3 regions of the Streptomyces sp. NPDC019890 genome follow, and region 3 is predicted to be linked to each of the others. Evidence: riboswitches for the same ligand, from Rfam matches in the RefSeq annotation. Region 3 holds a riboswitch; each other region holds the start of a gene.
What was found. Region 3 has a riboswitch for thiamine pyrophosphate ahead of thiO (glycine oxidase ThiO). Riboswitches for the same ligand answer to the same signal wherever they lie in the genome.

Region 1: another riboswitch for thiamine pyrophosphate. It lies ahead of thiC (phosphomethylpyrimidine synthase ThiC); the one in region 3 lies ahead of thiO (glycine oxidase ThiO).
Region 2: another riboswitch for thiamine pyrophosphate. It lies ahead of ACI2LP_RS08575 (thiamine ABC transporter substrate binding subunit); the one in region 3 lies ahead of thiO (glycine oxidase ThiO).

What each region holds. Positions count from the first base shown of each region.
Region 1 covers NZ_JBJDQK010000005.1:166,878-169,138, reverse strand. Annotated here, with positions in the region: gene ACI2LP_RS15770 (YibE/F family protein) at 23-1,348, opposite strand; TPP riboswitch at 1,420-1,554, shown strand; gene thiC (phosphomethylpyrimidine synthase ThiC) at 1,547-2,261, shown strand, end outside.
Region 2 covers NZ_JBJDQK010000003.1:42,741-45,001, forward strand. Annotated here, with positions in the region: gene ACI2LP_RS08575 (thiamine ABC transporter substrate binding subunit) at 1-949, opposite strand, end outside; TPP riboswitch at 1,029-1,139, opposite strand; gene rlmN (23S rRNA (adenine(2503)-C(2))-methyltransferase RlmN) at 1,168-2,261, opposite strand, start outside.
Region 3 covers NZ_JBJDQK010000007.1:114,159-116,419, forward strand. Annotated here, with positions in the region: gene thiS (sulfur carrier protein ThiS) at 1-14, opposite strand, end outside; gene thiO (glycine oxidase ThiO) at 11-1,183, opposite strand; TPP riboswitch at 1,181-1,292, opposite strand; gene ACI2LP_RS20500 (NAD(P)/FAD-dependent oxidoreductase) at 1,401-2,261, shown strand, end outside.

The DNA.
Region 1 (2,261 bases), on a different contig from region 3:
GCCACGTGGCGTCCTCGGTGGGCTACGTCTTGCGGCGACGGCCCCTGCCGCCCCGCACCGGCGATCTGCCGGCCTTCGCAGGCGCCCCCGGCCGGTCGGCGGAGACCACCAGCCCCGCGAGCGCGGTGGTCACCGGCACCGAGGCGACCAGGCCGATCGACCCCACCAGCATCCGTACGATCTCCTCCGCCACCAGCTCACTGTTGGCCACCGTCCCCACGCTGCTCTGCGCGATCGAGAAGAGCAGCAGCAGCGGCAACGCCGCGCCCGCGTAAGCCAGTACGAGCGTGTTGACGACGGAGGCGATGTGGTCCTGGCCGATCCGCATACCTGCCCGGTAGAGCCTTCGCGGGCCCATGTCCGGGTCCGCCTGGTGCAGTTCCCACACCGCGGAGGTCTGGGTCACCGTCACGTCGTCGAGCACGCCGAGCGAGCCGATGATGACTCCGGCGAGCAGCAGACCGCTCATGTCGATGTTCGGATACAGGCCGTGGATCAGGCCGGTGTTGTCGTCGGTGTTGCCGGTCAGGCTCGCCCAGCCGATGAAGAGCGAGCCGAGCAGTCCGGTCAGCAGCAGCGAGACCAGTGTGCCGAGGACCGCGACCGAGGTGCGCGCGCTGAGACCGTGGCACAAATAGAGCGCGATCAGCATGATCGCGCCGCCTCCGACCACCGCGACGATCAGTGGATTGGAGCCCTGCAGGATAGCGGGCAGGATGAACAGCGTCAGGACGGCGAAGGAGGCCGCGAGCGCGATCAGAGCCATCACGCCGCGCATCCGTCCCACCACCACCACCGCGAGTGCGAAGATCCCGGCCAGCACCGCAATCGGGAACTTCCGGTTCACATCGGTCACGGAGTACTGCAGATCGCGGGGCGCGTCGGGGGCGTACGCCACCACTACGCCCTGGCCCTCGCTCAACTGCCGTGACGCGTCGGGCTGGATGATCTCGGTGAAGGTGCGGCCCTTGTCCTTGCCCGTGGTGACCTCGATCGTCGCCTTCTTGCAGCTGCCCTTCCGGGAATTGACCGCCTCACGTCCCTCCGGCGTGGATGTGTCACCGGTCGGCGGGACCGCGACGTTCACGTCCTTGCAGTTGACCTTCTCGACCTGCGTGACCTTGCCCTGCTGGGTCTGCCGGTCGAAGCCGACGCCCGTGCGCTCATGGCCGGGGGCGCCGCCCGGCCAGAGCACGACCAGGCCCACGACGACCGCGGCGGCGAAAGGAATCAGCACCGCGGCAATGACCTTGCGGAGATGCAGCGAGACGGGCGCGGCGGGCCCATGGCTGTGGGAATGGCCATGGGACTCGGGCGGCTGCGGCGATGAGGTCGGCGATGCTGTCACCGACCGATCATCGCAAGAACGACAGGGCCCCTCTGTTCAGCACGCCAGAAATGACGCTAGCGTGGTGGCACCTTTGCACACGCGGGAGCTCGGAGCACCGGGCTGAGAGGGCGCTGACCTCCGTACGAGACGTACGGAAGCCGCTGCGTCGACCGCCGAACCTGTTACCGGGTAATGCCGGCGTAGGGAGTAGGTCTCATGACCGTTCAGGATGCACGCACGCCTGCCACCAGCCAGGACGAGCGCAAGCCGGGCTGGCACAAGGGGTACGTCGAGGGCTCGCGCCCCGACCTCCGGGTGCCGGTCCGCCAGGTGCACCTCACCAACGGCAAGGACGTGACGCTGTACGACACGTCCGGTCCGTACACCGACCCGAGTGTCGAGACCGACGTCCGCCGCGGTCTGGCGCCGCTGCGGGAGAACTGGATCATCGGCCGCGGCGACACCGAGGAGTACGCGGGCCGCCCGGTCCGCCCCGAGGACGACGGGATCAAGCACACCTCGCCGCGGGGCGGTCTGCGCAACCTCGACGCCGTCTTCCCCGGCCGCCCGCGGCAGCCCCGCCGGGGCCGTGCCGGAGTGGCGGTGACGCAGCTCGCGTACGCCCGACGTGGCGAGATCACGCCGGAGATGGAGTACGTCGCGATCCGCGAGAACGTCTCCCCCGAGGTCGTACGTGAGGAGATCGCCGCAGGCCGTGCGGTCCTGCCCGCCAACGTCAACCACCCGGAGATCGAGCCGATGATCATCGGCAAGAGGTTCCTGGTGAAGGTCAACGCCAACATCGGCAACTCCGCGGTCACTTCCTCCATCGAGGAGGAGGTGGAGAAGATGACCTGGGCGACCCGCTGGGGTGCGGACACCGTCATGGACCTCTCCACCGGCCGCAACATCCACACCACGCGCGAGTGGG
Region 2 (2,261 bases), on a different contig from region 3:
TGACGAACATGTTGAGCGGCATGTCCTCCTGGAACTGCTTGGAGATGAGGAAGTCCAGCAGTGCCTTGCCGCCCTCCTCGTTCTTGGCACCCTTGAGGAGACCGGCGAACTCGGTCTGGCGGAAGCAGGTTCCCGTCGAGACACCGGTGGGCGCCTGGGCCGGCTGCGGCTTGGCGAAGAGCACCTCGGCGGGCGGGCTGGATGCGTACGAGACGACCAGCGGCCGGTCCGCCTTGGCCTTCTTGCCGCCCGCCGAGCCGGAGAACTCCTCGTTGTACGCCTGCTCCCAGCCGTCGACGACCTTGACGCCGTTGGCCTTCAGCTTCTTCCAGTAGTCCTGCCAGCCGTCCTCGCCGTACTTGCCGACCGAGCCGAGCAGGAAGCCCAGACCGGGCGAGGAGGTCGCGACATTCTCCGTGACCAGCAGGTTCTTGTACTCGGGCTTGATCAGGTCGTCGAAGGACTGCGGCGGGGCCAGCTTCTTGTCCGCGAAGTACTTCTTGTCGTAGTTGACGCAGATGTCGCCGGTGTCGACGGGCGTGACACGGTGCTTGCCCTTGTCGAGCTGCACCTCGTCGGGCACCTGGGCCAGGCCCTTGGCCTCGTACGGCGTGAACAGGCCGTTGTCGAGGGCGCGCGAGAGCAGGGTGTTGTCGACGCCGAAGAAGACATCGCCCTGCGGAGAGCCCTTGGTGAGGATCTCCTTGTTGAGGGCGGCGCCCGCGTCACCGCTCTTGAGGACCTTGACCGTGTAGCCGGTCTCCTTGGTGAACTGCTTCAGCACGGACGCGGAGGCGACGAACGAGTCATGACTGACCAGCGTCACGGTCTTCTGCTTCGGGCGGTCGGACGCGGAGCCCTTGGCCTGCTCGCCGCCGCAGGCCGCGAGCGTACTGACGCCCAGGGCCGCGGCAAGCGCCGTGACCGTGATCTTCTTGGTGGTGCTCACTGAGATTCCTCCTGGAGATGACCAGGAAGAGACGCGGCCCTGCCCGGTCCTGAGGCAGGATCCGGGCAGGGCGCAACAGCTTGAGTAGCGACCGAACTTCCTACCCAGAATGACCTGGGCAAGGTTCAGAGGGTCTGCGGTCTGACTGGTACCGCACTCTCAGCGCTGTGGCGCTCCCCTGTCGGAATATGCAGATGTTTCGAGGCCAGGTTACAAGGTCAGCGCTCGGAGGCGGCCAGCTGTCCGCACGCTCCGTCGATCTCCTGGCCACGGGTGTCCCGCACGGTCACGGGCACACCGTGGGCCGCGATGGCCTCCACGAACGCCTTCTCGTCCTCGGGACGGGATGCCGTCCACTTCGACCCGGGCGTCGGGTTGAGCGGGATCAGGTTCACATGGACCCGCTTGCCCTTGAGCAGGCGACCCAGCAGATCGCCCCGCCATGCCTGATCGTTGATGTCCCTGATCAGCGCGTACTCGATGGAGATACGGCGGCCCGACTTCTCCGCGTACTCCCAGGCGGCGTCCAGCACCTCCCGCACCTTCCAGCGCGTGTTGACCGGGACCAGGGTGTCGCGCAGCTCGTCGTCCGGCGCGTGCAGCGAGACGGCGAGACGGCACTTGAAGCCTTCGTCGGCGAAGCGCAGCATCGCGGGCACCAGGCCGACGGTGGAGACGGTGATCCCGCGCTGCGAGAGCCCGAGGCCGTCAGGCTCGGGGTCGGTGAGCCGGCGGATGGAGCCGACGACCCGCTTGTAGTTGGCGAGCGGCTCGCCCATGCCCATGAAGACGATGTTGGACAGCCGCGCGGGGCCTCCCGGCACCTCGCCGTCGCGCAGGGCGCGCATGCCGTCGACGATCTGGTGCACGATCTCGGCGGTCGACAGATTGCGGTCGAGCCCGGCCTGCCCGGTGGCACAGAAGGGACAGTTCATCCCGCAGCCGGCCTGCGACGAGATGCACATGGTCACCCGGTCCGGGTAGCGCATCAGCACCGACTCGACGAGGGTGCCGTCGTGCAGGCGCCACAGGGTCTTGCGGGTGGTGTCGTCGTCGCACGAGATGTGCCGTACGACGGACATCAGATCGGGCAGCAGCTCAGTGGCGAGCTTCTCGCGCGCGGTCGCGGGGATGTCGGTCCACTGGGCCGGGTCGTGGGCGTACCGCGCGAAGTAGTGCTGCGAGAGCTGCTTGGCGCGGAACGGCTTCTCGCCGATCGCGGCGACGGCGTCCTTGCGCTCGGCGGGCGTGAGGTCGGCGAGGTGCCGCGGCGGCTTCTTGGCTCCGCGGGGCGCGACGAAAGTGAGTTCTC
Region 3 (2,261 bases):
ACGGAGACGTTCATGCGGGCTGCTCCAGAGGTACGGGAGAGAAACGGCGCGGCGTGAAGGCGCGGGCCTCGTCCGGCAGCGCGCCGGTGACCAGCAGCTCGGCCAGCACATCGCCGGTGACGGGAGTCAGCAGTACCCCGTTGCGGTAGTGCCCGGTGGCCAGATGCAGACCGGGCAGCGCGGTCGGGCCCAGCAGCGGGGCGTTGTCGGGGGAGGCGGGGCGCAGCCCCGCGCGGGTCTCGGTGAGCGGCAGCTCGGTGATGCCGGGCACCAGCTCGTGCGCGTCGCGCAGCAGCTCGTACACACCACCCGCGGTGACCGTGGTGTCCCAGCCGAGCTCCTCGCTGGTCGCGCCGACGACCAGCTCGCCGTTCTCGCGCGGCACCAGATAGACATTGCTGCCGCGCACCACGGCCCGCACCGTCCGGGAGAGGAAGGGCGCGTACGCGGGCGGCACGGTCAGCCGCAGGACCTGGCCCTTCACCGGCCGTACGGGAGGCAGTACGTCCGCCGGCACACCGCCGAGCCTGCCGCTCAGGCTGCCGCCCGCCAGGACGACCTGATCCGCGCTGAGCTCGTCGCCGTCGGTCAGTACGGCCCCGGCCGCCCGGTCCCGCACCACGGAAAGCCGGTCCGCCCAGCCGCGGTGGAAGACCACCCCGGCCCGCTCGCAGGCGGTCAGCAGCGCGGCCGCCAGCCGGCGCGGATCGATCTGGTGATCGCCGTCCACCCGCAGGCCCCCGCGCACGCCGGGTGCGAGCATCGGCTCGAGACGTCTGCATTCGCGGCCCGTCAGCCACTCCGACTGAAGACCGGACCGGCGTTGCAGGGTGTGCAGTTCACGCAGATGCGCGCGGTCGTCGGCATCCAGCGCGACGGCGAGTGTCCCGCAGGCGCGGTACCCGAGGCGCTGCCCGCTCGCCTCCTCGAGTTCGGCGACGAATGCGGGATAGCGTCCGGCGGACTCCAGATTGAGACCGAGCAGCATCTGCTCGCCGTAGTGCAGCTCGGTGACGGCGGCGAGCATGCCCGCGGCGACCTGCGCGGCCCCGCCGCCCGGCTCCGGATCGGCGACGGCGACCCGCAGTCCGCGCTGTGCCGTGCGCCAGGCCGTGACCAGGCCGATGATTCCGCCCCCGATGACGAGGACGTCTGAAGTGCGCGTTTCGGAAATACGCGACATGGGCGTCCAGCCCCTCCCTTCGCCGGCATGACCCGGATCAGGTTCGTACGGTCGGAGGCCGCCAGCCTCCCTCTCAGCCCGGTGCGTCCGGGCTCCCGCGAGTGCCTTACGGTGGCCACCCTAACCCCAGCCATCAACTCGCAGTAAGGGAGTGCGGGGTGAGCGGCGTCGCGGATCCCGGCTTCCTGACAGGTCGTCAGATCGTTAGGGTTGCAGGGTGAGCGAGCAGCAGCAGACAGCACAGGGCGGGCGCCGCGTGGTCGTCGTCGGCGCGGGAATGGCCGGCGTGCAGACCGCGGTGGCGCTGCGCGAGCAGGGCTTCACCGGCCCGGTCACCCTGATCGGCGCCGAGCCCCACCAGCCGTACGACAGACCCCCGCTCTCCAAGGCGATCCTGCTCGGCAAGGCGGAGGGGTCGGCCTTCGAGGTCGACTTCGAGGCGCTCGACATCGAACTGCGGCTGGGCTGCGAGGTGACCGGCGTGCGCCCGGCCGTGCATGAGCTGGACACCGAGGCGGGGCCCGTCCCGTACGACGTCCTGGTCATCGCCGGCGGTGCCGAGCCGATCACCCTGCCCGGCACCGAAGGCGTCCCCGGCGTCCATCTCCTGCGCACCCTCGACGACGCCGAGCGGCTGCGCCCGGTACTCGCGCAGCAGCACGACGTCGTGGTCGTCGGCGCGGGCTGGATCGGCGCGGAGTTCGCGACGGCAGCCCGGGAGGCGGGCTGCGCCGTGATCGTCGTCGAGGCCGCCGACCGCCCCCTCGCGGGTGCCCTGCCCGCCGAGGTCGCCGCCCCGATGGCCCACTGGTACGCGGAGTACGGCGCCGAACTGATCACCCACGCGCGCGTGGCCGACATCGAGCCGGGCACGGTGATCCTGGCGGACGGCCGCCTGCTCCCGGCCGGGGCCGTGGTCGTGGGCATCGGCGCGCGCCCCGCCACCGGCTGGCTCGCGGGCTCCGGCATCGAACTCGGCCCGGACGGAGCAATCACCGCGGACGAGTATCTGCGCACCTCGCTGCCCGATGTGTACGCGGTGGGGGACTGCGCCTCCTTCCCGTCCGCGCGCTACGGC